DNA from 3 places in the Methylobacterium sp. D53M genome. Region 3 is predicted to be linked to each of the others. Evidence: riboswitches for the same ligand, from Rfam matches in the RefSeq annotation. Region 3 holds a riboswitch; each other region holds the start of a gene.
What was found. Region 3 has a riboswitch for cobalamin ahead of ACLBYG_RS18450 (CbtB domain-containing protein). Riboswitches for the same ligand answer to the same signal wherever they lie in the genome.

Region 1 (8,491 bases), on a different contig from region 3:
AGGCTCGTGGTGGATACGGCTCTTCTCACGCGGGACGAGGCGGTCGCCGCGATCGAGGCCGCGATCGACGGATTATCCGGAGGGGCGCCCCCAGCCTCCTGAGCGGTGGTCCACCTTCTCCCGATGCGGACGGGCCGCTGCCGACTCAACGCAGTCGTACACGAGCGGTCGAACGACAATCGAAAGCGGAAGTGTTTTCCGCCACTGCCCCAGCAGTGATGAGCCTATTGCGGCCGCTCAACTGAACGCGACGGCTCCCCGGGGAGCAGCCGTGCTCGCTGGCTGCCGCTGCAGGCACTCTTCAAGGTTCGATGAGTTCGACCTGATCCGCAGGCAGCGAACGCCACCAAGCGCCAGACGCACGGAATGCCTCATAGGCTAACCGTAGGACATACTCCGGCTGACAGTGCGCCGGGTCGATCTCGCGGCGGGCCTCGTTGCGGGCGAGGAGCATTTCCCAGGATAGGTCGAACACCTTCCACTCGACCGGGAGGCCATAACGGTCGATGACCTCAAGCTCGGCTTCGAACACCTCTTGGTTCAGGTGGGTGTCGGCCATCACAACGCTGAACCCCGCCGCCAGGGCTTCATCCAGGGCAGCGACCTTCACACCGTGGAGCAGTCGGCGCGCCCTCTCGTCCCAGTCCGTCCCGCGCACCTGCCAGTAGACCTGACGGTCCGGCGGCCAGAATGTCTGGCGCAGGTCGTCCAGGGTGAGGTGCACCCAGCCCTGCAGCGGGTCGTACCGGCGCGCGTAGGTCGTCTTGCCCGCGCCGGGGCACCCGATCAGCCCGACGACCCTCTGACGGCGCGGGGATGCCTCAACGTCCATCGAGCGTGGGCTTAAGCATGGTTGGCGGCGTCCTCGTCGAGCTCGGGGTCGGCCTCGACGGTCTCGCCTCGCAGGTAGCGCGCCTGGACCTCGGCGACACGGCGAGCAGCCTGCGCGTGGCGATTCGACACGAGGCTGTCCTGGCCGAGATCCCCGCCGCGCTTAACCGCGAGCAGATCCGGGTCACCCCAACGGTCGAGGAGTACTTGAAAGGCGTCGTGCCGAGCAACGTCGAAGGCGACGCGCTGACCCATCATGTCCTTGTAGGGGTGCGCCGGATGAATGCCGGCGCAAGGGACCCAGCCCGCCGGGATCGGGGTGGTCGCCGCGTGCGTGCGGCCGCCGCGCAGGAGCTTGGGCAGGACGTGCGTGTGGGGCCCCTCCGGGCTGGTACCGCCAGGCCCCGGGATCGGGGCGTAGACCTCGATGCGGCCGATCCGGGCGAGGAATACCCGGTGGGGGCTCAGCGCGACGAGTTGGCGGCCGATGGGGTTTGCAGGGTCGAACAGGGGAAGCCCGACGCCGGACCGGAGACAGGCGATGGCCTCCGGGTCGCTCGTGCGGACGCAGGCATCGACCGCCAGGAGGCCGAGGCCCAGGTCGAACAGGATGGCGTCGCAGTCCCGTTCGCGGGCGGCGTCCCGGTCCGGGCCGAGCTCCGTCACCACGCCGCGCCGGTTCATTGCGCAACTCGCCTCGGGCAGGCACAGAGCGACGGCATGGTTCCAGCCAGTCGCGACTGCGGTCTCATAGGCCACCGGGCGCAGGTCGGGACCGGGAGCGAGCGCGATGGCGCCCCGCTCCGTCGCCAAGCCCATGCGCCCGGCCGGCAGCGGCGATGTAGCCTCATCGGGATCGCGCATGAATTCGGCGATGGCGCCGAAGCTGCCGAGGCTCCAGGCGGTACCGGGATCGGCCAACGCCTCGCGCAGCAGGGTCGTGACCGCGTCAGCCTGTGATGGTGACGTCATCGCGTTCCTCCGTCGTGGTAGCCTCGGACCGCGTCCAGGGCAGGATGTATCGTGTTCCGTCGCAAGCCCAGCCCCGCTCGGCCGTGACACCGAACGCGCTGGCAAGCAGGACGTCGGTCAGGGCCTCCTCCGGGGTGCCGTCCGCGACGAGGCGGCCACCGGCCAGCACGACGATGCGGTCGCAGAACCGGGCCGCGAGCGTCAGGTCGTGCAGCACGGTCACGACACCGGTGCCGTCTCGGGAGATGCCTCGAAGAAGTGCCATCGCGTCGAGCTGGTGCGCTGGGTCGAGGGCCGTGACCGGTTCGTCGACGAGAAGCCACGGCGCCTCGACGGCAAGCGCCCGGGCGAGCAGCGCGCGCATGCGCTCGCCCGAGGAAAGGGTCGGCTCGGCTCGGTCAGCGAGATGGGCAATGTCCGTCCGCGCCATCGCCCGCGCCACCGCAATCTCGTCGGCCTCGGCCTGGGATGCGAACGCACGACGGTGCGGCAGCCGGCCGAGCGTCACGATCTCGCGAACCGTCATCGGCCAGCCGACGCCGGCCCCTTGGAACAGGGCGGCGATGCGGCGGGCACGCTCCTCGCGGGCCAAGCCGGACAACGGACGGCCGTCGAGGGTGACCTGACCCTGCGTCGGGACAAGGAGCCCCGCCAAGGCACGAAGAAGTGTGGTCTTGCCGGCTCCGTTCGGGCCAACCAGCCCGACGAAGCGGCCGGGCTCCAGGGCGAGACCGATGTCCGAAAGGATGGTCCGTCCATCCAGCGTGACCTTGATGTCGTGCAGGCTGACGCTCATGCCCGCCTCCCTCGGTTGCGCAGGAGCAGCACGATCAGGAACGGCGCCCCGACCAGAGCGGTCACCACGCCGAGCTTGAGTTCGGGCCGGGTGGCGAGCAGGCGCACGCCGATATCCGCCGCGAGGACCAGGACCGCCCCCGCGAGGCCGCTCGGCAGCAGGCACGCGCTGGGACGGGCACCGACGAAGGGTCGCATCAGGTGCGGCACGACGAGGCCGACGAAGCCGATGGCACCGGAGACCGCAACACCGCTCCCGACGGCCAGGGCCGCACCGGTGACGAGACGCAGGCGCACAGAGACCAAGCCAACCCCGAGGCTCGCGGCGGTGTCCTCGCCAAGCGTCAGGGCGTCGAGGGCGGAGCCGGTCGACAGCATGAGGGCCCAGCCGACAACCACCAGCGGCAGGCACAGGAGCACGTGGTCCAGGCTGCGGTCGCTTAGCGAGCCCATCAGCCAGAAGACGATCTCCAGGGCCGCATAGGGATTCGGCGACAGGTTCAGCGCCAGCGCGGTCAGCGCCCCGGCTAGGCTGGACAGGCCGACTCCCGCGAGGATCAGCCCGAGGGTACTGCTGCCTCGGGCCGCGAGCGCGTTCAGGAGGAGCGCGGCAAGACCGGCACCGGCGATGCCGCCGAGCGGCAGGGCAAGGCTCATGGTAGCGGCGAAACCGCCGTAGAAGACGACGACCGCACCGAGAGCCGCGGCCGAGGAGATGCCGAGGATGCCCGGGTCCGCGAGCGGATTGCGCAGGTAGCCCTGCATCGCGGCGCCGGTCAGGCCGAGGCTGAAGCCGACCAGCACTCCGAGCAGGGCGCGCGGGATGCGAAGCTCCCACAGGACCAGGGCCGGAAGCGTCGTGCGACTGGCGACGAGGTCTGGGAAGGCGGCGGGCACGTCGAAGGGCGCGTAGCCGATGGTGATGGAGGCGAGCGTCAGCGAGAGGGTGGTGAGCCCGAGGACGGCGATGAGGGTTCGCCGGGCGCGCGGCGTACCGTGGCGACGGGAGGCCTTTGGACGGAGCGAGGTGACCGGCGCGTTCATGGCTGAGGCGCCTGCGTATTCGCTGCCTCGGCGAGGCGCGCCACCACCTCCGCGACCTGAGGACCGGGACAGGTCCAGAAGCGGTTCGGGATGTCGACCGTCCAGTGCGCCCGCGCGAGAGCCCGAAAAACCGGATGGTGCAGGAGCGTGTCGGCGAGCGATGGCGAGCCCGGTGCGCCCTCATCGACGACAATCAGGTCCGGGTTCGCCAGCGCCGCGGCCTCGAGGGGCACCTGCCCGAAGCGGTCACGCCCGATCTCGGCCGAGACGTTGACGAGGCCGGCGGCGCGGATCAGCGCGTCTCCGAGCCCGCCGGGTGCCACCGTGAAGGCGTTCGGGCGCATCACCAGGGCGCGGAGAGGCCGCTTGGCCGGCACGATGGCGGCAAGTCGCGCATCGAGCGCCGCCACCATCGCCTCGCCCCGTTCGGGATGGCCGAGCGCCGCCGCGACCTGCCGGACCTGTGCGCGGATGCCGTCGAGGTCGGTCGGCACGCCGAGTTCGAGCACGGGGGTGCCGACGCGTTTAAGCATGCCCACCGTCGTGCGAGTCGTGAAGGCACCGGCGATCACGAGGTCGGGCTTCAGGGCCACGACCTCCTCGGTAAGACCACGCGTGACCGGCAGCCCGACAGCCTGGCTCGCGACCGTCGACCCGCGCGGGTCACGTGCGAGGTAGCTGACGGCCAGCACCTGGTCGCGGTCCGCCAGCCGCAGGACGAGCTCGTCAGCGCAAAGGTTCATCGAGACCACGCGCACGGGTGCCGCCGCCGCACCACTGGCTACGGCGGACATGACTGCCACGAGGGCGAGCGTGAGGCGCGACCTCATCCGCGACCTCAGAACGATGTCACGCGGACGCCGCCGTAGACGGCGAGCCCCGGACCCTGGAAGCCGGTCGGGTTCTGGTAGCGCTGGTCGAACAGGTTATCGATCCGCCCGAACACCGTCAGGGTCTCGCTCCAGGCGTAGTTGACCGACAGGTTCACCAGCGTGAAGCCGGGGGCCTTCAGGCGGGGCACGGAGAAGTCCCTGTTTCCGTCCACGAACGACCCCAGCACGATGAGCGTGCCGGTCATGGTCAGGCTCGGCATCAGGTTCCAGATCGCGGTGGCGCTGACCTTGTTGCGGGGCCGGCGCAGCAGCTCCTGGTGGGCGATCTCGTCCTTCGTCATCGTGGTGGTCCAGTCGAGCCGCCCGCTCCAGAACTCGTTGAAGCGCAGGGCGACGAAGCTCTCGGTGCCGTAGGCAGTCGCACGGCCGACGTTCACGTTGGTGGAGAAGGTCGGGTAGTAGGCCGTCTGGATCAGGTTTTTGAAGTCGGTCTGATAGTAGGTCGCGCCCACGGTCATGAAGCCGTCGAACAGCGGCTGCTCGAAGCCGCCGTCGAATCCGAAGCTCTCCTCGGGCCGCAGGTTCGGGTTCCCGAAGAAGCGGAAGCCCGGATAGTCCTGATAGAGCTGGCTTAGGGTCGGCGGCTTGAAACCGGTGCCGACGCTGCCCTTCAGGCGGGTCCCAGTGCCGGGCACGATGTAGCTCGGCGCCACCCGGAAGGTGGTCGCGCCGCCGAACTGGTCGTTCGCGTCGTGCCGGATGTTGGCGACCAGCGCGGCGCCCGCGAAGGGCATCGTCTGAAGCTCGGCGAAGCCGGCGGTGTTGCCATTGGACCGGTCGATGCCGGTCGTCTCGAAGCGCTCATCCTCGCGCTGGGCACCGAACAGCACGAGGTTGCCGGGTGAGAATTGCCAGTCGCCGCGGTAATCGAACCGGGTTCGTTCACCGAGGTAGGTGGTGGGCGTCGGCGGCGCTAGCGGGTCGAGCGGGCCGGCGAACAGGCGGTCGAACTTGGAGTAGTTCGCGCCGAAGACATTGTGGAAGCCCGGCACCGGCGTCCACTCGGCCTCGCCCCTCATAATCAGTTGCTGCTGGTCGTTGAGGTTACGGTACGGCAGCGGCGCGTACGGGAAGCCGCCGTCGGCCTGATCTAGATACGCGCTATCGGAGAAGCGCAGGACGTAGTTGAGACGGAACTCGTCGGTGAGTTGCGCCCCGAGCTTGGTCGAGACCGTCTTGATGTCGGTGAAGGCTGTCCGCAGCGGCACGCCGCGGGGCAGTAGCTCAAACGGGGTGATCTGGACGGCGGATTGACGGATGTGGCCGACCGACACCGAGTAGTCGAAGATCCCCTCCGAGCCCGAGATGTTGCCGAATTGGTTGAAGGTGCCGAACGAGCCGCCCTCGACGGTCGCCGTTGCCCGTGCCGGCCCTTCGCCACGCTTGGTCACAACGGAGATGACGCCGCCGATGGCGTCGGCTCCGTAGAGGCCGCTCTGTGGCCCACGCAATACCTCGATCCGCGAAAGGTCGTAGGTCTGCAACTGGCTGAAGTCGAAGGCGCGGTTCGGGGTCGAGGGGTCGTTGACGTCGATGCCGTCGATCTGGACCTTCACGTGGTTCGAGTTGGTGCCGCGGATGAAGACCGAAGTCTGACCGCCTGCGCCGCCGGTCTGCACGACGTTGAGGCCGGGCACCTGCTGGAGGGCATCCGGCACCGTCCGGCGCTGCTGCTCCTGCAGCAGGCGGTCGGTGAGCACGGTGACACTCGATCCTGTGTTGGCAATCGGCGTCGGCACGCCGGTGGCTGAGACCGAGATCTCAGACAAGGAGACCGCGGCCTGCGCGCCTTTCTGGGCATCGGCGAACGGCGCAGCGACCTGCTGCGCGAGGACGGGAATGGAGACGAGCAGCGCGGATACGGCGCAGGACAGCGCTAGGCTGCGCCGAAGCGCGGAAGGGACGGAACAGGACACGGGACGGCCTCGGGGGACGGCTGTGGCACGTCACCGCGAACGAGGCCTCGGCGGCCGCGTCCTCAAGGGAACCACGGCGCCGCGACACCTCCCAGGACACCCCGCCCGGCAAGCTCCGCGTGTGACCACGGCTGACGGCAGGTCTCCTGGCTCGCGGGTCGTCGCCCTCTCATCGTCTTCCCGGGCGAGGCCGCCCAGTGACGTCGTGATGAAGGACTCGCCGCTTACAGTTGCGGGGGCAGCCGCGGCATCAGCCGAGCCCTCACGGGCGTTGCCTCACCGCGTTCCCTTTTGATCCCCGAGGGGAACCGTCCCGCTCAAGCTAGGCTGTAGCTTATCGATCCGTCAATCCTCGGAGCAACGTTGTCCCGGCGTGTGCTGTCGGAGGGGCTGTGCACGGGCGAGCGCCGGGCTGATCGTCATAAGATGTGGTTTCTGTCTTTCCGCTTCCTCACGACAGATGCATTGAAGCGGACATAGCGGGGGGACCGACCACGACGCGTTGCAGACGAATGACCTCTTTCCCGGTGAGACATCCCGCATGACGGAACACACGAGCCTCCCCGTGCGGCGTGTCGATCATGTCGGCTTCGCGGTCGCCTGCCTCGACGAAGCCCTTCGGTTCTGGATCGACGGACTCGGCGCGCGACTTGTGCGGACGGGGGAGATGGGGGGCGAGTTTCTCGGTCAGGTGACCGGGGCGCATGGGGCGAAGGTGCGCATGGCGCTCGTTTCGCTCGCGGATCAGACGATCGAACTTCTGGAGTATCAGGGTCCGGAGCGACCGAGCGCGCCGGCCAAGCCGTTCGATCCTGGCTTCGCGCATCTGGCCCTTATCGTCGATGACCTCGACGCGCTGCTGGTGCGGATCGCTGCCTACGGTTGGAAGGCGCAAGGCATTCCGCAGCCGATTGCGAGCGGTGCGCGGGTTGGAACGCGGGTGATCTACGCCGTTGGCCCTGACGGCGCGACAATCGAGTTCATGCAGCCGCCGGCTTCCGTCCAAGATCTCTGATGCCGGCGGGCGGGGAACCGCTTGCCATCCCGATCCGAAGTCGACGGAGGCCCGGCGAACGACCGCCTCGGTTCGGAACCAGTCCGTCGCATAGCCAAGCCGATGGGTTCGACTTCAGAGGTACTTGAGCCAAGCGATGTCGCGTCGCGATGCCTTGAGGCGAGAGAACCAGGCCGTCGGGAAGTAGAGGGGCGGAATCAGCGCCGCGTACCACACCAGAACCCACGCGTAATTGCCGACACCGAACACGGTGCCTTGGGTCACGCCCCAGATCGCGAACGCGCCGTGGTAGAGCAGCCGCAGAACCGTCAGGTGAAATACGTAGAAGAAGAGCGGCGCGCCGCCGAACACCGCCAGCGCTGCGACCACCGGGCGGTCGCCCATGCGTTCCAGCGCGACGAGCAATAGCGCCCCGATCCCGAGCGTTAGCAGCAGGAACAGCAGCGAGGGCGGATACTTCGTCAGCGCGAAGAAGCTCATCGCGGTCCGCAGGGCGTCCTCGTCGACGACGAACCACGGTTTGTCCCCGTAGCCGTTCGCCAGGCGTAGCACCGCGAAGGCGACCAGCATCGTGATGCCGATGGCCGCAAATCGGCGCTTGCGCGTCCCTGGGGCGACGCCGGGCAAGAACCACGGGCCGATGGCATAGCCGAGAGCGATGACGCCGATCCAGGGAAGCACCGGGTAGGTCGTCTTGGCCACTAGACCGAATGGGTGCGCGATGACGTCGCGCTGGTGCAGCATCGCCCAGGCGACGAAAAAGGGATCATCGGGCCCGAGTTGGATCGGGTCGAGGAGATTGTGCCCGCAAACGATCAGCGTCCCGACCGCGAAGAGAACCGAGCGCGGCAGGCCGATCATCGCCGCCAGGACGATCATGCACACGCCGATGCACCAGATCACCGGAAGCCAAAGCGTCGGGCTGGCGACGCCCCAGTACAGCTCCGAGAGGTAGAAGACCTCCAGAGCCATCAGCACGAGGCCGCGCTTCACGAGATAGGCACGCGTCTCCGCCAGCGTGTGCC
Region 2 (10,163 bases), on a different contig from region 3:
GCCTGGACCTCGTAGACGCCGAGCAGGCTGCCCGAGTGGCGCGGAATGTTGAGGAGCGGCGAGCCGACCCGCAGGACCTCGTCGCGGGTCACCGCCGCGTCGATGAATGCATAGCCGCCGATAACTCGGAACTCGGGTGTAACCTGTCCGACGAAGCTCAGGTCGAAGCCCTGGCTACGCACGGCGCCGGCGGCAATCTGGAAGAAGAAGTCCCGCGGGTCGGTCGTGAGAACGTTCTCCTTCTCGATGTGGAAGGCCGCGCCGGTCACGCTCAGGCCGGTGAAGAGATCGAGCTTGACGCCGGCCTCGTAGCCGAAGCCGGTCTCGGGGGCGAAGGGTCGAGTCGCGATGTCGAAGCCGGTGTTGGGCCGGAACGAGGCCGCCACGTTGCCGTAGAACGAGAGGAAAGAGAGCGGCTGGTAGACGAGACCTGCACGCGGTGAGAAGCCGGTCCGGTCCTGCTCCGTGCGCTCGTTGCCGACCTTGTCACGGAAGGTCTGGTTGTAGAAGTCGGTTCGGTTGCCGAGGAGGAGCTTCCATTCCGGGCTGAGCGCGACCTGGTCCTGCACGTAGACGGCGGTATTCCCGACGTTCTCGCTCGCGCTGTAGCGCCGTGTGAAGGGCGGCTTGGGCTGGCCGTAGACCGGGTTGAACAGGTCGATGGCGAAGGGGTCTATCCGCGGCGTCGAGCGCAACAGGTTCTCGGTGCTGTTGTAGCGCTCGTGCTCAAGGCCGAGCAGCAGGGTGTGGGCGAACGGCCCGGTGTCGAAATGCCCGACGAGCTCGGCCTGCCCGATGGCCACGCCCCATGTGAAGTCGTGCCGGCGGAACTCGCGCAGCAGGGTGCGGCCGTCGTCGAGAAGGCCGGTCGCGCCGGTCTGCAGGCCGGTCAGGCTGCCGGTGTTGAAGTGGCCGGCGACCCTGAGCTGCCAGTCGGCATTGAAGGCGTGATCGAGGCGGATCTGCAGGATCCCGGCTTCTGACACCGAGTTGTCGCCCGGCTCACCGAAGAAGCGCGAGCGCGGTACGAGGCCCAGGCGGTTATTCACTGCGACCGTCCCGCGGTCGAAGGTCTGGCGGTTGCGGAGGTATTGCGCCTCGACGGTCAACTTGGTGTCCGGGCTGATCAGCCAGCTCACCACGGGCGCAGCTAGGACGCGGTCGCCGTCAACGAAATCGCGGAAGCTGTCCTGCCTCGCGAGCGCGCCGTTGAAGCGGTAGAGGACGGTGCCCTCCTCGTTCAGTGGCCCGCCGGCGTCGACGGTGGTGCGCGCTGTTCCGAAGCTCCCGAACAGCGTGCCCATCTCGACGAAGGGCGAGGCCACGGGCTGCTTGGTCAGGATGTTGATGGTGCCGCCGGGGTCGCTGCGCCCATAGAGTGCCCCGCTCGGTCCCTTGAGCACCTCGATGGACTGGACGTTCTGGGTGTCCGGCGCGCCGTTGTAACCGCGGGCAATGTTGAAGCCGTTGAAGAAGATGTCCTGGGTGGCGAAGCCGCGCACAGAGTAGAGCGCGAGGTTCTGGGCGCCGAAATCGTTCTGCTTGCCGACTCCCGGCACGTAGTCGAGGGCGCGCTCGACGCGCGTGGCGGCGGTGTCCCGCAGGACCTCCTGGGGCACGACGTCGACCTGCTGGGGCAGCGAGAGCCGCGGCGTCACGGTCTTGGTCCCGCTGTAGAGATCCTTGACCTGGTAGGTGGGGGCCGAGGTGTAACTGCCCTCGACCGAGAGCGGGTCGAGAACGACCGAAGCCGGGGCTGCGTCGGCTCGTGGGCCTTGGGCAGTCGCTGGGGGCACACCAAGGGAGACGAGCGCCAAAGATGTGACGGATGCGCGAAGCCGCCATTGCGAAGCGGGATGGGACACGGGCCTAGGACCTCGGGACGGCAGTGGCACGTCACCGCGAACGAGGCCTGGGCGACCACCTCACGAGGCGGCGCTTCGACACCCGCCAGGACACCCCGCCCGACGCGTTTCGCGTGTGACCACGGCTGACGGCAGGTCTCCTGGCTCACGGGTCGTCGCCCTCGCACCGTCTTCCCGGGGCGACCCAGTGACATGGTGGTGAAGGGCTCGCCGCTTACAGTTGCGGGGGCAGCCGCGGCTTCGGGGCGAACCCCTCACCGCGTTCCCTTTTGATCCCCGAGGGGAACCGTCACGGCCCAGCTACAGCCTCACGGACTCGTGAGTCAACGCGAACGTCCTGATAGCTCTGCCTTGATGCCGCTGTCGGATCTCGGCCATTTCCTGCCAAAGGTCGAACGACCGCTTTTTGAGTTTGATACTTTGAAGCAGACTGGCCGAAAACCACCCGGCCCGGCCGTTCAGCAGCGTCCGCCGACACTACTGGAGCTGGCCGTAGGCGGAATGGCTGCTTCGAAGTAGGGCCGCCGAGAAAGCAGACGGGCTCCTACCGACATATGCAAACCGCTCTGACCGCCTACGACCCTACTTTGGAGAAGTCGTCACACTATCAACCATGGGATATAAGCGACGGCCAGTCCCGAGGGCAATTAAAAGGGTCATCGGCATCGCATTCGTCTACTGCCTTCGCCACCATGTTCCTTGCGATGATATCCGGTCTCTTTCGTAATTCGTTTTGAAGCTCCGCGATCACAGAAGGTTTGATTTTAGCTTTTGTATCTCGAGTTTGAATTAGATTATCCATAGACAATCGTGATCCTAATATCTTCGCAGATTCTATGCTTTCTGCGAAAGAGATATGTCCGGTGTCAACCCCGGCAATATTGATGCCCAAACTGCCGACCTTCGCTAGAAAGGCATCTAGATCGACTTGTTGTGCCCGAGATATTTTCGCCGAAAGATCGTCTAGACCTTCTTTGCTCAACATCTGCTGAACAGCGACCAGCGCCGCAGCTGGAACTTCCACGTATTGGTCGTCAGCTTTATTGTCGGTAGACATTGTTAACCCCTAATTATAGGAAGGGTACGAGAGATTGGTAAATGACGGTTGGTCGGTATGGATTGTTTATCTGAGATCTGAGAATGTTTCGACTAATCTCATTTCTTGCTTGTTGCTGCGCTCGATCGGGGACTGGTGCGACGAATTGACTCGACAGAGCACTAAAGAATGTGCTGTCCTGAACGATCAAGTCGCCACGGGCGAATGCTAATATAAGAGTGTGAGTATCTGTTCTTTCTGCATCTAAATTGAAACTAGTACTGGTTCTTGTGACTCCCACGACCGGCGCCAATGTAATCTTGGGCGCAAGCGTTCCAGAGACTTTGGTTGTGAATTTCATATTGAACGACATGGCCGGCACGCCATTCTTGTCGCCTTTTGCCGGACCTAAATTGGTGAATTCAGACAGCTCAACGAACTGATAAAGTTTGTCAAAAATTCCTACCTTGCCGGCAATAGGATACAGGTAATTGGGGCCTTCGCTGCTAACATTGCACCACCTCGGATCTTTTCTAAAAAGCAACTCTCGTAAAGTATAGCTATCGGTGAAATTTTGAGTATTTTGCCTTGATCTGTCCAGGTTCAAACTGGTCTCAAATGACCTGCTCCCTCTTTGAAATGCTCGAAACGGCGTAAAACTTATCTCTGTATTATTTGTCTCAAGTCCATCCAATGTAAAATCGAATGCCACTGCGGTGTCAAGATATTTGTTAATCTTAGATATGTTATGGGGTTTGACCCCTTTAAAATCAATGCGCCTTATATCGTCCGAACCGTAAGCCTCGATATCTTGCTTGATGGCAAGACCGGATCGTACCGCTTCTGGATCGTCTTCACGGGTCGCTAGGTAGATGCCCATCAATTCGTAGGCTGACGCCCGGACTTCACAAGCCAGCCTCCTTGCTATGACAGAGGTTTTAACGCCCGTTACCTCCTCTTGAGAAGGGGTTATCGAACAGCCGGAACAAAACATGGCCGCTAGTATGGAAAAGTACTTTCGAACGGCCACGATGAGCAGTCCCCGAGGTGCCAATTCAGCAATGGTAGAGATTTACCTGCGGACGTCTGTCGCTTCATTGCAACACGCTACAGATTTGATCTGTGGTGCACTATGAACCGATCTCGGGAAATCGCTCACAAGCGAGATAGATAAATTGGTATTGTTTGATTATCGCGTTGCAAATTTTTTGTATTGTATTGATGTGCGGAGAAGAAGATGAGCATGCCTGAAGAAATGGACTCAGCAATTTCTCGTCTGATAATGAGATTTTTCGAACGAAACGATCCACATGATCTTCCCTTGCTAAGAGTGGAGCTGCTTCCGAGGCCTGAAGCCTGGCGGATTCCCGGATCTTGACGAGACCTAGGGCTCAGCCTCGCGCCCGCCGCGAGCCCCATGTCTCCCGCGCCATCTAACTGCGGCCGATCAAGCTCGGCTATGACGTGGCCCCCAAAAGCGCCGACGGCGTCTGGGGCTGGCACAACATCGCAGCGCTGATGCGGTTCCAGGTCGGCCATGGCTTGGACTGGAAGGCGTCGCGCTCCCGGGCGACCATGTCCCAGCTGTTCCCAAAGGAGGCGGTACCGCAACCCACCTGGGACGGTGAGACCGAGCGCCTGCGGGAGCTACAGGAGCCCCTTCGCCCGCCCTCGAACACCACGGTCCTCGTCTGAACCCGGACGCTCTGCAGTTTCGCGGCTCGCGTCTGCGGTGGCAGGAGAGGCTGCCCCCTCCCACAACGGGCAAGCCCCTCCGTCCTCTCGAACCGGCGCTTCGTCACCGGGGACCGCGAACAAGGTGCGGTCCCGCCCGTGCCGCATGCAGCTTACCGATGCGCCGCTTGCGTCCAAGCCGATCCCCGCCCTTCCGGGGGATGACCGGTGCCGAAGTGCGACCCTCCGCCATCAGGTCGAAGATGCAGGCCCCCATGCGTTCGGACACGCCCTACGATGTCATCGTTGTCGGGATCGGCGGCATGGGCAGTGCCGCGGCCTGGCAGTTGGCCAAGCGCGGTCAGCGCGTGCTCGGGCTTGAGCGCTACGATATCCCCCACGCAATGGGCTCGTCCCATGGGATCAGCCGGATTATCCGTTTGCCCTACTACGAGGATCCGGCCTATGTGCCGCTCCTGCACCGGGCCTACGCGCTGTGGCGGGACCTCGAGGCGGCGACGGGCGACGAGATCCTGGTGATCACTGGCTCCATCGACGGCGGCGCGGAGGAGAGCGACGTCTTCCAGGGCGCCCTGGCCTCGGCTCGGCTGCACGACCTGCCCCACGAGGTCCTCACCGCCACCGCGGTCAACGAGCGGTTCCCGGCTTACCGGCTCCCGGTGGGCATGCGCGCCGTCTACCAGCCCCAGGGCGGGCTCGTGGCCAGCGAGCGGGCGATCGTCGCCCACGTCCGGGCCGCACAGGCCCACGGGGCGGAGATCCATGCCCGCGAGCAGGTTCTCGACTGGCAGGCGACCCCGGGAGGTGGGGTCGTCGTGCGGACCGATCACGAGACCTACGAAGCCGGGCGGCTGGTCCTGACGGCGGGGGCCTGGGCGGCGGATCTCGCCGCGCCCCTGGCCGGTCTTGCCGTCCCGGAGCGCCAAGTGCTGGCATGGCTCCAGCCTCAGGAGCCCGCTTGGTTCGAGCCGTCGCGCTTTCCGGTCTTCAACTTGCAGGTGCCGGAGGGACGATACTACGGACTGCCCGTCTATGAGGTTCCGGGGTTCAAGTTCGGGCGCTACCATCACCTCGGGGAGACCGGCGCCCCGGACGCCGTGCGGCGGGAGCCGGATGCCGCCGACGAGCGCCTCCTGCGCGACTTCGCGGAACGCTACTTCCCCGCCGGCAGCGGGCCGACCATGGCCTTGCGCGACTGCATGTTCACCAACACCCCCGACGAGCACTTCATCCTGGATCACCACCCGGACTACCCGCAGGTCGTGCTGGCCTCGCCGTGCTCGGGGCACGGCTACAAGTTTTGCTCGGTGATCGGCGAGATCCTTGCCGATCTCACCAGCGGCGACGGGCGGACCCGCCACGAGATTAGCTTCCTGGGCCTCAAGCGGCCGGGCCTGAGCCCCGCCAATCCGTAGCGCCGGAGGCGTCACGGACTGGATCCGGCCGGGATCGGAAAGAGCCGAAGCCTATCTCCGCGGCGTGACCTCGAACAAGCAATGGTCGTGCGTGCCCTCCGCGGCGCAATAGGCTTCCCGGGCCTGGAGATGCAGCGTCCGGCCCGAGGCCGCCGCCGCATATTCGAGCGAGCCTTCGAGCCACGCGGCGAACATCGTGCAGACCTTGCGGCCGAGGCGTCGGCGCTCCTCGTCCACAAAGGCCGAGTTCCGAAGTCGGACCGAGGCGGTGCCGGCCCCGAGATCGACGTCCAGTACCTCGAACTGCCCCCAGCCGCGCTGGGTGATGCGCCGCATATAGTGGTGGAAGGCCCCGAGGCCGTCCAACCCATGATGAGCGGCCTCCTTCTCGCACCAATGATAGGCCGAGCGATGGCCAGCGGGCCGCAGCACCTCCGCCAGCCGTTCGGGACCCAGTTCCGCCTCAAGGGCGAAGTGGTTATTCAGGAAGAAGTGCTGCGGCACCAGGATCATCGGCAGCGCGTCGACGGACCAGCGCCCGGTGGTGTCGTCGACCGCGATCTCTACCTGCGGCTTGCCCATGACCCTCACGCTCCCCACACGTCGCGCAAGAGCGCGAACCAGTTGCCGCCGATCACCCGCTCGATCCGCGCGGACGGCCAGCCGCGCCGCTCCATCGCCGCTGTCAGGTTCGGCCACTCGCCGATGGTGCGCAGGCCCTCGGGGTTGATCACCTCGCCGAAGTCGGTGAGCCGGCGGCCATAGCCCTTGTCGTGGGTGATCCAGTCGAAGAACGGCCGGCCGTAGCCCTGGGTAAAATCGGTGCCGATGCCGACCTTGTCCTCGCCGCATAGGTTCAGGACGTACTCGATCGCCTCGACGTAATCATCGACCGTCGAATCCGGTCCGCGCTTGAGGAAGGGCGGGAACATGGTCACGCCGACGAACCCGTCCCGCTCGGCGATGAAGCGAAGCTGCTCGTCGGACTTGTTGCGCGGGTGCGCCTTCAGCCCGGCAGGGAGGCAGTGTGAGTAGGCGACCCGCTGGCGGGAGCCGAGGATCACGTCCTCGCTCGTCTTCGGACCCACATGCGACAGGTCGGCCAGGATGCCGAGCCGGTTCATCTCACCCAGCACGTCATGGCCGAAGTCCGACAGGCCCCCGTCCCGGCGCTCGTAGCAGCCGGTGCCGACGAGGTTCTGGGTGTTGTACGCCATCTGGATGATGCCGACGCCGAGTTCCTTGAACAGGCTGAGATAGCCAACCTGGTCCTCGATCCCGGTGATGTTCTGCCAGCCGAGGATGATACCGGTCTTCCCGGCTTCCTTGGCGGCCTGAATGTCGGCGGCGGTGTAGATCTGCGTGATCAGGTCCGCATGTTCGCGGAAATACGCCTTCCAGCGCATCACGTTTCGCATCGTCTCCGTGAAATTCTCCCAGACGCAGCAGGTGCAGTTCGCGGCAGTCAGGCCGCCCTTGCGCATGTCTTCGAAGACCGGCCGGCCGAAGTCGGAGATGATCAGGCCGTCGATGACGATCGATCGGTCGTGCAGGTCGGACGGCATGCGCAGTCTCCGTGGGAGCTTCCCTGGTTCGGGGTGCCCTTGATCCTCCCTTCCGCCGGATGGCAGCTAGGACATTTCCGTCATCGGCTCGGTACGCACGCGCCGCGCCCCGCGGTTGCACCAATGGCGCATCCGTTCAGGAGCCAGCGCGCTTGCGTGCTAGTCTGCCCACGGCTCCGCTGCCTAGTCTGCTTCTGGACTGAAGACGGAGAGGCGGAATGGGTCGGATCACGCGGCGGTGCCTCGCAGGGGTGGTGGCGGGGGCGCTGCTCATCCCAGGATGGGCCGAGGCCAAGGACACGGTGAAGATCGCGTTCGTCGGCCCCCTCACCGGGCCGAACTCCCCCCACGGGATCGGCGCCCGCAACTCCGCCGAACTCGCCGTGAAGCTGTTCAACGCCGATCCGGCCCATCGTTATCAGTACGAGCTCGTCGTCCTAGACGACGAATGCAAACCGAATGTCGGCGTGCAGGTCGTGACCAAGCTCGGGTCTGACCGCAGCATCGCGGCGGCGGTGCCGCATTACTGCTCGGCCACCGCCATCGCCACGGTCGACGTGTTCCACCGCTTCAAGCTGCCGATGGTGGTCTGGGCGGCGGTGCTGCCCGAGATCACCTATGCCAACAAATACGCGGAAATCCACCGGGTAAGCGGCATCCTCATCGGCCAAAACCGGATCGGTGCGCAGTTCATGAAGGAGCAGGGTTACAAGACCTTCGTCTCCTTCGCCGACTCGACCGATTACGGGAAGTCGATGAACAAATATTTCACCGAGTTCACCAACGAGAACGGCGGAAAAATCCTCGGAAATTTCGCGGTCGCGCCCGATCAGCAGGATCTCAGTGCCGAGCTGACGAAGATCAAAGAATTGAATCCGGAGGTGATCTATTTCGGCGGCCTCACGCCGCTGGGGACGCGGCTGCGGACGCAAATGGACAAGCTCGGGATCAAGGCGCAGCTCGAAGGCAACTCCGGGATCATGGGCGATGCGTTCATCAACGCCGTGGGACCGGATCTCGCCGAAGGTACCGTGACCTTCTTCGATTCGCCGCCACTCTCAAAGATGCCCGGCGGCGCGGCCTTCACCGAAAACTACAAGGTGGCGGGCTTCCGGGAGCCGCCGGAGGCCTACGGACCCTTCGCCTACATCGCCACCCACCTGCTGATGCAGAAAATCGAGGCGGTGGGTCCGGAGCGGGCGAAGATCACCGCGGCGCTCGGTGACGTGAAGGACGTGCCCTCGATCGTTGGGCCGATCACTTTCGACGACCACGGCCAGAATATCACGCCGCTCACCACGAAATACGTCGTTCAGGACGGCAAATGGCTCGTCTGGGAGGACAGTGAGTACGCAAGCGGCAAGCGCAAGTTGCTGCACCGCTGAGACCGAGCGATCGGAGATATGCGATGAGCGCGATTGGCCAGTACGTCCTCAACGGGCTCATGCAGGGGACGATCTACGGCCTCGTGGCGATGGGGTTCACGATCTTCTTCGGGGTGATGAACGTCATCAAGTTCTCCCACGGGGACGTGATGACGTTCGGAGCCTTCGGCGCCTTGGTCGCGGCGACTGCCGCCGCCGCCGCGGGGCTGCCGGCCGGTGTGCAGATCTTGGCCGGCGTCTCGACGGCCGTGGGCCTCGCCGCGCTCCTCGGCGCCGGGATCTCCCGCCTCCTGATACTGCCCCTGCGCTCCGCCCCGCCCCTCAACCTGCTGCTGATGACGATGATGGTCGGCACCGTGATCCGCGAGGCGATCCGGCTGTTCTTCCCCAACGGCACCAATTCGCAGCGCTTCCCCGCCCTGCTGCCACCTGGGGGGGCGACCGTCGGTGGCGTCTTCGTCCGCTATGACGGGCTGATCCTGATCGTGGCCGGGCTCCTGATTATCGCCGTCGTCCACCACATCATCAACCGCACCCGCTTCGGGCTCGCGATGCGGGCGGTGGCGGAGGATCAGGAGACCGCCCGGACGATGGGGGTCAACTTCTTCCGTGTCGTCCCCCTGACCTTCGCCCTCGGCTCGGCGACGGCGGGCTTCGCGGGGGTGATCTCCGGCCTGTACTACAGCGAGATCAACTACGGCATGGGCCTGCTGATCGCGGTGATCGGCTTCAGCGCGGCTATCGTCGGCGGGCTCGGCAACCTCTGGGGGGCGATCCTCGGGGGCTACCTCTTCGCCGGGCTTCAAACCGTCGTCGTCGCCACCCTGCCGACCTTCAGCGAATACAAGAACGTCGTCGCCTTTGTCGCCGTCATCGCCCTGATCACGTGGCGCCCCACCGGGCTGCTGGCCGAGCGCGCCAGCGAGCGCGTCTGACCTCTCCTCCCGCCCGGATGACGTACCGATGCTGATGCGCCACCGCTCCACCCAAGACGAGGTCCCCCGGGACGCGCTGCCGATGGTGGCCGGAGTGAGTGCCCGGCGGGCTTCGGATTTCGCGATCTTCGCGGTTGTCGTGGCCGCCTGCGCCGGGGCGGTCGCTTTCTTGGTCCATGCGGAGGACCAAAGGGTCGTCCTCTCGGCGCTGGTGGCCTGCGGGATGGTGTGGTTCGCCGCCGCCCGGTTCCGGGTGATCGCCGCCGT
Region 3 (10,163 bases):
TTGTCGTGGTCGACCGACTGGTCGGCGGCGCGCTGGGCCGCGAGGGCCTCCGGATCCTCCGCGAAGGCGCCCGAGGCCACCGCCGGGCCGTCGACCACCGCGACCACGCCGTCGACGGTCACCCGCGAGCGGATCGCCGGCCACTGAAACGCCTGGACCAGCGGCTTCGGCAGGGCGAGGCCGGAGGTCTCGATCAGGATGTGCTCCGGCGGCTCGGCGCGGCCGAGCAGGGTCTCCAGCGCCGGCACGAAATCGTCCGCGACCGTGCAGCAGATGCAGCCGTTCGGCAGCTCGACGATGGCGTCCTCGGTGCAGCCCTCGACGCCGCAGGCGGCCAGGAAGGACTTGTCGAAGCCGATGTCGCCGAACTCGTTCACCAGGATCGCGAGGCGGCGCCCCTTGGCGTTCTCCACCACGTGGCGGACGAGGGTCGTCTTGCCGGCCCCGAGGAAGCCGGTGACGATGGTGCAGGGGATCTTGTTCACGAGGGTCATTCCGCGGGCTCCAGGGTGCCGGCGGGGACCGGGCGGGGTTCTGGGAAAGGGGGGATGCGGGCGATCACGCCCTTGCGGAACGCCTCCGGACGCTCGCGCCAGGGCACGATGCCGTCCGGGGTCGCCGCGTAGGCCGCGAGCCCGCCGAGGATGATCTCGGCCGAGGCGGCCGGATCCATGTCGCCGTAGACGTAGGTCCAGCGGTCGGCCGCGGCGACCGCCACGGTGCAGGGCCGCTTGCAGACCGACAGGCATTCGACCGCCTCGACCCGCAGGTCCGGCGTGGCGCCGCTCCGCGCCCGGAGCGCCTCCAGCAGGCGGGCCCCAGCGCGGGGCCCGGCCGGATCGTCGTCTGGGCGTCGGCAGGTGGTGCAGACGTAGAGCACGGTCTCAGGCACGGGCCGCCCCCCGATCAGCGCCACGGGCGAAGGCCTGCCACGCCCAGCCGAGCCCGAGTCCGATCAGGATCCAGAACACGAAGCTGATGGCGAGCGACCGCGCGGCGAATTGCGCGGCGAGCGCGGCCGGAAGTTCGGACGCGGCCTCGGGCGCCTGCGGGGCACCGACGACGTGCGGCGCGATAATCAGGACGAGCCCCCCGAGGATCGTGATCAGCGCGCGGCGTATCGTGATCAGGTAGAGCCCCATCCCGGTCGCCGCGGCGGTCATCACCCACCACGCCTGCCGCGTCGCGAGCGGGGCCGCCGCGCTGCCGGGCAGTTCCGGCGGCAGGCCGAGGCCCGGCGCGAGGGCGACGCTGGCGAAGGCGGCCACCGCGAAGGCGAGGCCGACCTGCGGCGTGGGCTCGCGGCCGCAGGCGAGCATCACCGCGCCGAGCAGCAGCGCGTAGCCGACGCCGCCCACGAGGGTCGCGAGCCCGGTGAAGGCCATCCGCGGCAGGCCGGGCGCAGGCTGCCATTCCGGCGCGGCGTCGGGCGCGGCGTGGTCGTGCCCGGCATGGGCCAGCACGATCGGGAACGCCCTGACCGGGAGCGCCTTGGCAGCCCGGTTCGGCGCCTCCTGCTGCTCGTAGCGCTCGGCCGCGACGATCAGCGGCGAGGTCAGCGTGAGTTCGAGGCCCGTCACGATGGCAGCCGCGAAGAAGCCGGCGGCGAGGGCCGCCGACAGGAGCCGGATGATCATCCCTGGTCCGGGGACGTCAGTGGCAGGGGAAGTTCTGGGTGTGCCGGAAATCGTGCGCCGCGTTGTGGAGCGCGATCGCCGGCGAGAAGCCCGCCATGAACAGCAGGCCGAGGCCCAGCACGGCCGCGAGTGCGACGGCGATCGGGCGCTCCGCGGCGCGGGTGCCGGCGGCGACGGGGGCGAGGGTTTGCGTCGTCATCAGAAGCGTCTCCAGCCGCCCCACCGGCGGCATTGCGGGATCCTGTCGCGACGGCAGGTCTCCTGGCTCGCGGCTCGGCGCGCCCACCGCCTTCCCGGATCGCTCCGGTGGCGCTTGGCGGGCGCTCGCCGCTCACAGTTGCGGGGGCAGCCGCGGAGTCGGGGCTTCAAACCCCTCACCGCATTCCCTTTTCACCCCGTCTCCGGGGCACCGTCGCCCGGCCGTTGTAGACGCATGACCGCCGGGACACAACGGAGCGGCGCCGGATCGCGGCCGTTTCCCGCGCCCGCCCCGCGATCGGGGCGGGCTTGACGGCCGCGCCCCGGAGCGGGCACCGCCGCACCCGATACCCGCCCGGCCCCGGCGCGGGCGCTGAACTCCCGGAGACCCGATGGCCCCGACAGACGATCCGACCCCGGTCCTCGTCGATCTCGCGGCCGGCCGTGAGCCGCGGATCGTCTCCGATGCGGGCACGGGAACGACGTGGCTCGAGGTCGACCTCGGCGGCCGCTTCCCGATCCATTCCGTCGCCCTGCGGCCGGGGGAGGGGGCGGTTCCCGCGGAGCCCGGCGACGTCGCGGTGGCGGTCTCGCAGGACGGCGTGACGTGGGCCGAGCCGGACCTCGCCGGCTGGACCGCGACCCCGGACGCCCTCGTCGCCGCGATCGTCCCCGACGAGCGGGCCTGGGCGCGCGCGGTCCGGATCGCCGCGCCCGAACCGGCCCGGATCGCCGGCATCGGCATCCGCGCCGACGAGGCCGCGGTCGACCTGATCGCGCTGCGGGCGATGCTCGGCCTCGACGTGACGCTCCTGAACGAGAAGCCCGGCGCCAACGTCTACGTCACCTACGCGCTCCAGTCGGCGCCCGACCGCGCCAGCCATGCACTGGTCGGCCTGTCGCTGTTCGAGAACGGCGCCTTCGGCAACTGCCTCGTCCAGTACATCATCGCGGTGTCCATCGCGAAGTCGCTCAACCTGAAATACATCAAGGTGCCCAAGGTCGACCGCAGCAAGGTGATCTTCCTGACCGAGCGGCTGACCTGCGACGGCATCACCTTCATCCCGCCGGACGAGCCGCTGCCGGCGGACGGCTACTTCCTGTCGGGCCTGTATTTCGACCCGACGCAGTTCGAGCGCGTGACCGCGCTGCGGGGACCGGCGGATTCGCGCGCGATCGTGCAGAGCGTGATCCGGCCGCTGTTCAACGGTCTGCCGAAGAACTTCCCGGTGAAGCCCCACGACCAGCTCCTGATCCACATCCGGTCGGGCGACATCTTCAGCACCTGGGTCGATCCGCACTACCCGCAGCCGCCCTTCGCGTTCTACCGGATGGTCATCGACCGGCTCCTGGCCGAGGGCCGGATCCGCTCGGTCAAGCTCGTCTTCGAGAACAGGCTGAACCCGGTCATCGCCGAGGTGGAGGCCTACGCGGAACGGCGCGGCCTGCCGGTGGAGATCCAGAGCGAGTCGCTGATCTCCGACGTCGCGGCGCTGGTGAACGGCCGCTACCTCGTCTTCGGGCTGGGGACCTTCGGGCCGGGGATCTGCCACCTCTCGGACCACGTCGAGCAGGTCTTCTACTTCGCGTCGAACTGGCCGCAGGGCTTCCAGTCGATCCCCACGATCGGGAAGGTGGTCGAGGTCCGCGATCTCGAGGGCCGCTACATGAAGGTCGGCGAGTGGCAGAACACAGACGCGCAGCGCCGGACGATGGTGGATTACCCGGCCGAGGCCCTCGCCTTCGACGACGCGTGACCGGCGCGGCGGGCCGGAGGCGCTACGGCGCCGTCCGGAGAAGCTCGGCGGGGGCTCCGGCCGGACGGGTCGAGCCGGCGTCGCGCACCTTCAGGGCGTCCGTGTACATCCGCTCCACGTCCGTCCGGAAGGCGGCGCGCGAATCCGGACGCGTGTAGAACATGTGCCCGCCCGGATAGACCGCGAGGCTCAGGCGGCCGGCGGCGTAGGCGGGGACCTGCGCCAGCAGGAGCTTCGAGGCGAAGTAGGGCGTCACCAGGTCGGTGAAGCCGTGCGCCACGAGGACGCGCAGGTTCCCGTCGAGCGCCAGATCGCCCTTCAGGTTCGACAGGACCTCGGGCGCCTGCCGGCCCGAGCCCCAGCTCCAGCCGCGATTGACGGCGTTGTTCAGGAGCTCGTAGCGCATGTTGGTCACCGGCCATTTCAGCGTCCGCGCGTAGAGGTCGAGCATCGCGCTCGTCAGCGGTGCCTGGAGGGCGGTGAGCTGGGGATCCTCGAAGCTCGACTGGGCGGCGTCCGGGTTCGGGTCCCAGCCGGTGATGCCGGTGTCGTAGGCGCTGGTCACGCGCCCCTCGGCGCGGTCGATCTCGCGCTGGACGCTCCGGGTCGAGAGGCGCGCCGCCTGGGCACGCACCAGGGCGGGGTCGAGACCGACGAGGGGCGCGACCTTCTCGGTCATCCGGGCGACGGCGGCCGTGTCGCTCGGCCCCTTGAGCAGGTCGCTCAGGTACGGGCCCGAGGCGTAGGCCTCCGCGTCGCCGAGCAGGGTTGGCGTCGGCACCGTGCCGGCCCGCTCGAGCGCGCCCGCCGCCAGCGAGGGCAGCTTCAGCACGTAGCCCCACGGATTGGTCCGCGGCGTCTCCAGCCACGCGAAATCGAGCACCGGCGAGAGCAGCACCATGCCGGACAGGCCGACGCCGATCTCCTCCTGGAGCTTCTCGGCGATCAGCGGGCCGCGGAAGCCGCCGTAGCTCTCGCCGACGAAGAATTTCGGGCTCGCCATGCGGTCGTTGACGCGCAGGTAGCGCGCGATGGTCGCCGCCAGGGTCGAGGCGTCGGTATCGATCGACCAGTAGGCCTTGCCGTTCCCGTCCGCAGCCCGGCTGTACCCGGTCCCCACGGGGTCGAGGAAGACGAGATCGGTGAAGCCGAGCCACGTCCCGTCGTTGGGCGTCAGCGTCACCGGCTGCGACGGGCTGATGCTGTCGCCGCCGACCGGAAGCCGCCAGGGCCCGATTGCCCCGATATTGAGATAGGCTGAGGCGGCGCCCGGGCCGCCATTGACCGCGAAAGTGACGGGACGCTCCCGGCCGGCCTGCGGCGCCATCGTGTAGGCGACGTAGGCGATCTCGGCCTGCAGCTTGCCGGCCTCGTCGACGAGGGGCAGGCTCCCGGCCGTGGCGGTGAAGTCGAGGGTCCGGCCGTCCGGCAGCGTCACGCTCTGCTTGGTCGTCGAATCGGGCGGCAGGCGGCGTCCCTCCGGTCCGCGCTGCGCCGGTTTGCTCTCCGCGGGATGGCCGTGCGGCGCGTCCTGGGCGAGGGTGACCGGGGGCGCGGCGAGAGCCAGGGCGAGGGCGAGCGCGGCGCGCCCGAGACGTGCGTGGGGGGCCACCATCAAGCCTTCTTGTTCCAGCGTCCGGACTCGTCCTGCTGCCAGTAGGCCACCGCGTGACCGGCGTCCTTGGCCTGCTTCCACTGCTCGCGGGCGCGCAGCAGCGCGTCCTGGTCGGTCCCGTCGAACAGGATGCAGATCCGCTCGTACTGCCCGGCGTCGGGCGGCAGGTCGGCGCCCTCCACCAGGAAGCGGATCGAGGCGGTGTTGGGATTCACGTCCCGGAGCGTGAGCACCACCGGCTGGCTCGCGGCGTCGGGCTCGCGGTCGGTGCCGTGCGGCAGGAAGCTCTCGTCGGAATAGGTCCAGAGGTGGTCGTCGAGCGCCTGCAGGCGCTCCTCGCTCGCCGCCTGGATCGCGGCCTGCCAGCCGCGGTCCAGCGAGCGCTCGACGAGGTTCGGCAGCACCTTCTCCAGGGGCTGCCGCTGCATGTGGTAGAAGAGGATCTCGGTCACGGCTCCGAGGATATAGGGCCGCGGGCCGCCGCGCGAGCAGCGGCGCGCCGCCGCGGCCTCAGACCAGGCGGCTCTGCTCGATCGCGGCGCCGACGAAGCCCTTGAACAGCGGGTGCGGCTCGAACGGGCGCGACTTCAGCTCCGGATGGAACTGCACGCCGATGAACCACGGGTGCCCGACATGCTCCACCGTCTCGGGCAACAGGCCGTCGGGGGACACGCCCGAGAAGCGCAGGCCCTTGGCCTCCAGCCGCTCGCGATAGGCCATGTTGACCTCGTAGCGGTGGCGGTGGCGCTCCGAGATCTGATCGGACCCGTAGATCTGGGCGATCTTGGACTCGGGGTCGAGCTTCGCCTCGTAGGCGCCGAGCCGCATCGTGCCGCCGAGATCGCCGGCCGCCGCGCGCCGCTCCAGCTCGTTGCCGCGCAGCCACTCGGTGAGCAGGCCGACCACCGGCTCGGCGGTGTCGCCGAACTCCGTGGAGTTGGCCTCCGGCATCCCGGCCAGCGAGCGGGCCGCCTCGATCACCGCCATCTGCATGCCGAAGCAGATGCCGAGATAGGGGATGCGCTTCTCGCGGGCGTAGCGGGCCGCGCGGATCTTGCCCTCGGCCCCGCGCTGGCCGAAGCCGCCCGGCACGAGGATCCCGTTGAGGCCTTCGAGGAAGGGCGCCGGATCCTCGCGCTCGAACACCTCGGCCTCGATCCACTCGAGATTGACCTTCACCCGGTGGCTGATGCCCCCGTGGGTCAGCGCCTCGGTTAGCGACTTGTAGGCGTCCTTCAGCCCCGTGTACTTACCCACGATGGCGATCGAGACCTCGCCCTCGGGATTGCGCACGCGCTCGGCGATGGTCTGCCAGCGGCCGAGATCCGGCTCCTCGCCGTGCTCCAGGCCGAAATGGCCGAGCACCTCCCGGTCGAGGCCGGCGGTCCGATAGGAGAGCGGCACCTCGTAGATCGAGGCCACGTCGAGGGCCTCGATGACCGCGGTCTGGCGGACGTTGCAGAACAGCGCGAGCTTGCGCCGCTCGTCCATCGGGATCGGCCGGTCGCAGCGGCAGAGCAGGATGTCGGGCTGGATGCCGATCGAGCGCAGCTCCTTCACGGAGTGCTGGGTCGGCTTGGTCTTCAGCTCGCCGGCGGACGGGATGTAGGGCAGCAGCGTCAGGTGGACGTAGCAGCAGGTGCCCCGCGGCAGCTCCTGCCCGAGCTGCCGGATCGCCTCGAAGAACGGCAGGCCCTCGATGTCGCCGACCGTGCCGCCGATCTCCACCAGCACGAAGTCGAAGCTGTCGTTGCCGTCGAGGACGAAGTCCTTGATCGCGTTGGTGACGTGCGGGATCACCTGGATCGTGGCGCCGAGGTAGTCGCCGCGGCGCTCCTTGGCGATGATGTCCTGGTAGATCCGGCCCGTCGTGATGTTGTCGGCCCGGCTCGCCGGAACGCCGGTGAAGCGCTCGTAATGCCCGAGGTCGAGGTCGGTCTCGGCGCCGTCGTCGGTGACGAACACCTCGCCGTGCTGCGTCGGGCTCATCGTGCCCGGATCGACGTTCAGGTAGGGGTCGAGCTTGCGCATCCGGACCCGGTAGCCGCGGGCCTGGAGGACCGCCGCCAGGGCCGCCGAGGCGAGGCCCTTGCCGAGGGAGGAGACCACGCCGCCGGTGATGAAAACGTACCGCGTCATGGGCCTCGGTCCATAAAGAAGCTGCTGGCATTTGCCAAACGACGGAGGCCCCGGCCCGCGCATGGGCTGGGGATCGCGGAACGCATGGCGTGGACCGGCCGAGCGCCGGTCCGTCGGGACAAGGGTCGGACGCTGCGCCGCTCGCGGCGCGCGCCGTCAGCGCGACTGCGGCGCGTCCGGAACCGCCGGCTGGGCGGGGGCCGGCTGCGCGGGAGCCGGCTGGGCCGGGGCGTTCGCGGGCGCCCGGTCCTGCTGCTGGCGCAGCGTGTCGAGCAGGTTGTCGGCACCGGTCGGCTGCTTGGCCGGCTGTCCGGACGTCTGCGGCGCGCCCGTGTCGAGAATCGACTTCGGCGCCGCCGAGCGATGCGACAGGATCGCGAGGGTCAGGCTGGTGGCGAAGAACAGGGCCGCCAGGATCGCGGTGGCCCGCGTCAGGGCGTTGGCCTGGCCGCGGCCGGTCATGAACCCGCCGACGCCGCCACCGCCGCCACCGCCGCCGAGCCCGAGTCCGCCCTCGGAGCGCTGGAGCAGCACGACGCCGATCAGCGCGAGCACGATGATGAGGTGGACGACGATCAGGACGGTCTGCATCGGTGTTCCGGGATCTTCTTCAGCGCCGCGCGCCGGCAGCGGGCACCGGAAGACGAACGCACGAGGGCCGGGGCCCGCGATCGTCCACGAACCGCCCCGACGCACGGGCGTGCGGCGGGGGCTTCGGGGGACGCTTCGGGCGGACCGGCCGGAATTCGGCGACGGCATACACCACCGGTCGCCCGCCGCCAACCTGACGCGCGCGGCCGACTGTCCGCTCCGACCCTCGCCTTCGTCGGCGCACCGTGCTCTCTGCCGGGGCAGGGCGGCCGACCGAACGCGCCGCCCGGTCCGGGAGGCAAGCCATGTCCGTGTCACGCCGTGCGGCGCTCGCCGCCGCCATCGCCGCACCCGTCCTGATCCGCCCGGGCTCCGGCTCCGCGGCCGGAACCGATGCCTCCGGCCGGGGCGCCGCGGTCGAGCAGGCGGTCGACGCCCTCACCAAGGCTCTCCTCGCCGCCGACGGTCCGGCCCTCGACGCCCTGACCCTCGACGGGCTGAGCTACGGCCATTCCAGCGGTCAGGTGCAGGACAAGGCGGCCTTCATCGAGACGCTGACCAGCAAGCGCTCGACCTTCCCGAGCATCACCCTGTCGGACCGCTCCGTGTCGGTGGTCGGCGACGACGCCATCGCGCGCCACGTCTTCACCGGCGAGGTGGTCTCGGGCGGCAAGACGTCGCCGGTCCATATCGGCGTGATGCAGGTCTGGCACAGCGACGGCGGCCGCTGGCGGCTGCTCGCCCGGCAGGCCTTCAAGATCTGACGGTCGCGCGGCGCGTCTGTCGCGCCGCGCCCAGCCAGGCTTCGCGGGCCCGCGCTCAGGCGTAGGCGGCGCAGATCCCCAGGAAGTCTTCCGCCACGAGGCTCGCGCCGCCCACGAGCGCGCCGTCGACGTTGTCCACCGACAGGAGTTCCTTGGCGTTCCCGGGCTTCACCGAGCCGCCGTAGAGGATGCGGATCTTCTGCGCCTCGTCGCCGACGAGCTTGTCGAGCATCTCCCGCAGGGAGGCGTGGACCTCGGCGATGTCGCGCGGCGTCGGCGTCCGCCCGGAGCCGATCGCCCAGACCGGCTCGTAGGCGATCACCGTGTCGGCCGCCGTCGCGCCCTTCGGCAGGCCGATGGCGAGCTGAGCGCGGACGATGTCGAGGGCGCGGCCCTGCTCGCGCTCCTCGATGGTCTCGCCGACGCAGACGATGCCGCACAGGCCGGCGCGGCGGGCGCCCAGCGCCTTGGCGTGGACCCCGTCGTCGGTCTCGTGATGGTAGGCCCGGCGCTCGGAATGGCCGACGATCACGTACTTGGCGCCGAGATCGGCGAGCATCTCGGCCGAGATCGAGCCCGTGAAGGCGCCGCTCGGCCGGGCGTGCAGGTTCTGGCCGCCGATCGCGATCGGCGATCCGGCCGCCGCCGCCACGCAGGATCCGATCAGCGTCGCCGGCGGGCAGATCAGCACGTCGATGCGCGACGCGAGGTCCGGCGAGAGCCCGTCGCGAATCGCCTCGACAACCTGGATGGATGCCCGGGTCCCGTTCATCTTCCAGTTGCCAGCGACAAGCGGTTTGCGCCCAGACTGCGTCATTCCTGCCCTCGCTCCGCCGCGGCTTTCTCGAAGTCGCCGGGGCCTACCAGAGCGAGCTTGAGCGTGCAAACGGCCGGGACCGCCCGAGCCTTTGCCTGTGGACGCGAATGGTCTATCGCGGTCGGCTCTCAGGGACAGCGCCGGCCCGGTGACGGGGCGGCTGCCGAAGGTACTCGATCACAGACCATGCTTCAGGGCATCCGCAACGCCAGCCAGCACTGGCTCGGCAAGATCGTCTTGACGATCATCTTCACGCTGCTGATCGCCGGTGTCGGCATCTTCGGGGTGGAGGAGTTCTTCCGCGGCGGCGCGAGCAACAAGGTGGCCACGGTCGGCAGCACGCCGATCACGGCCGAGCAGGTGCGCCAAGCCTACCAGAACCAGCTGCAGCGCTATCAGACCCAGCTGAAGCGTCCGCTGACGCCCGACCAGGCGCGGATGCTCGGCCTGGACCGGCAGGTGATGTCCCAGCTGATCACCGAGGCCGCCCTCGATCAGAAGACTCACGATCTCGGCCTCACGGTGCCGGATTCCTCGGTGATCAAGGCGATCCACGAGGAGAAGAGCTTCCAGAACCAGCAGGGTCAGTTCGAGCCGCAGCTCTTCTACCAGACCCTGCAGCGCGCCGGCCTCAACGAGGCCCTG

Region 1: it holds a riboswitch for cobalamin, as region 3 does, so the genes downstream of both, ACLBYG_RS19510 (TonB-dependent receptor plug domain-containing protein) here and ACLBYG_RS18450 (CbtB domain-containing protein) in region 3, are expected to answer to the same signal.
Region 2: it holds a riboswitch for cobalamin, as region 3 does, so the genes downstream of both, ACLBYG_RS19495 (TonB-dependent siderophore receptor) here and ACLBYG_RS18450 (CbtB domain-containing protein) in region 3, are expected to answer to the same signal.

The regions. Positions count from the first base shown of each region.
Region 1 covers NZ_JBKFAL010000014.1:134,882-143,372, reverse strand. The annotation lists gene ACLBYG_RS19540 (AAA family ATPase) at 1-102, shown strand, start outside; gene ACLBYG_RS19535 (AAA family ATPase) at 302-832, opposite strand; gene ACLBYG_RS19530 (DUF6925 family protein) at 844-1,803, opposite strand; gene ACLBYG_RS19525 (ABC transporter ATP-binding protein) at 1,781-2,599, opposite strand; gene ACLBYG_RS19520 (FecCD family ABC transporter permease) at 2,596-3,642, opposite strand; gene ACLBYG_RS19515 (ABC transporter substrate-binding protein) at 3,639-4,472, opposite strand; gene ACLBYG_RS19510 (TonB-dependent receptor plug domain-containing protein) at 4,481-6,451, opposite strand; cobalamin riboswitch at 6,571-6,779, opposite strand; gene ACLBYG_RS19505 (VOC family protein) at 6,993-7,466, shown strand; gene ACLBYG_RS19500 (DUF1624 domain-containing protein) at 7,581-8,491, opposite strand, start outside.
Region 2 covers NZ_JBKFAL010000014.1:124,187-134,349, reverse strand. The annotation lists gene ACLBYG_RS19495 (TonB-dependent siderophore receptor) at 1-1,796, opposite strand, end outside; cobalamin riboswitch at 1,979-2,171, opposite strand; gene ACLBYG_RS19490 (hypothetical protein) at 2,473-2,922, opposite strand; gene ACLBYG_RS19485 (hypothetical protein) at 2,936-3,931, opposite strand; gene ACLBYG_RS19480 (hypothetical protein) at 4,366-4,596, shown strand; gene solA (N-methyl-L-tryptophan oxidase) at 4,851-6,011, shown strand; gene ACLBYG_RS19470 (4-vinyl reductase) at 6,063-6,593, opposite strand; gene ACLBYG_RS19465 (dipeptidase) at 6,599-7,576, opposite strand; gene ACLBYG_RS19460 (branched-chain amino acid ABC transporter substrate-binding protein) at 7,795-8,961, shown strand; gene ACLBYG_RS19455 (branched-chain amino acid ABC transporter permease) at 8,985-9,896, shown strand; gene ACLBYG_RS19450 (branched-chain amino acid ABC transporter permease) at 9,925-10,163, shown strand, end outside.
Region 3 covers NZ_JBKFAL010000013.1:63,512-73,674, reverse strand. The annotation lists gene cobW (cobalamin biosynthesis protein CobW) at 1-494, opposite strand, end outside; gene ACLBYG_RS18460 (DUF1636 domain-containing protein) at 491-892, opposite strand; gene ACLBYG_RS18455 (CbtA family protein) at 885-1,637, opposite strand; gene ACLBYG_RS18450 (CbtB domain-containing protein) at 1,654-1,836, opposite strand; cobalamin riboswitch at 1,872-2,066, opposite strand; gene ACLBYG_RS18445 (discoidin domain-containing protein) at 2,228-3,592, shown strand; gene ACLBYG_RS18440 (S10 family peptidase) at 3,615-5,207, opposite strand; gene ACLBYG_RS18435 (DNA polymerase III subunit chi) at 5,207-5,659, opposite strand; gene ACLBYG_RS18430 (CTP synthase) at 5,718-7,346, opposite strand; gene secG (preprotein translocase subunit SecG) at 7,503-7,937, opposite strand; gene ACLBYG_RS18420 (nuclear transport factor 2 family protein) at 8,243-8,701, shown strand; gene tpiA (triose-phosphate isomerase) at 8,757-9,518, opposite strand; gene ACLBYG_RS18410 (peptidyl-prolyl cis-trans isomerase) at 9,705-10,163, shown strand, end outside.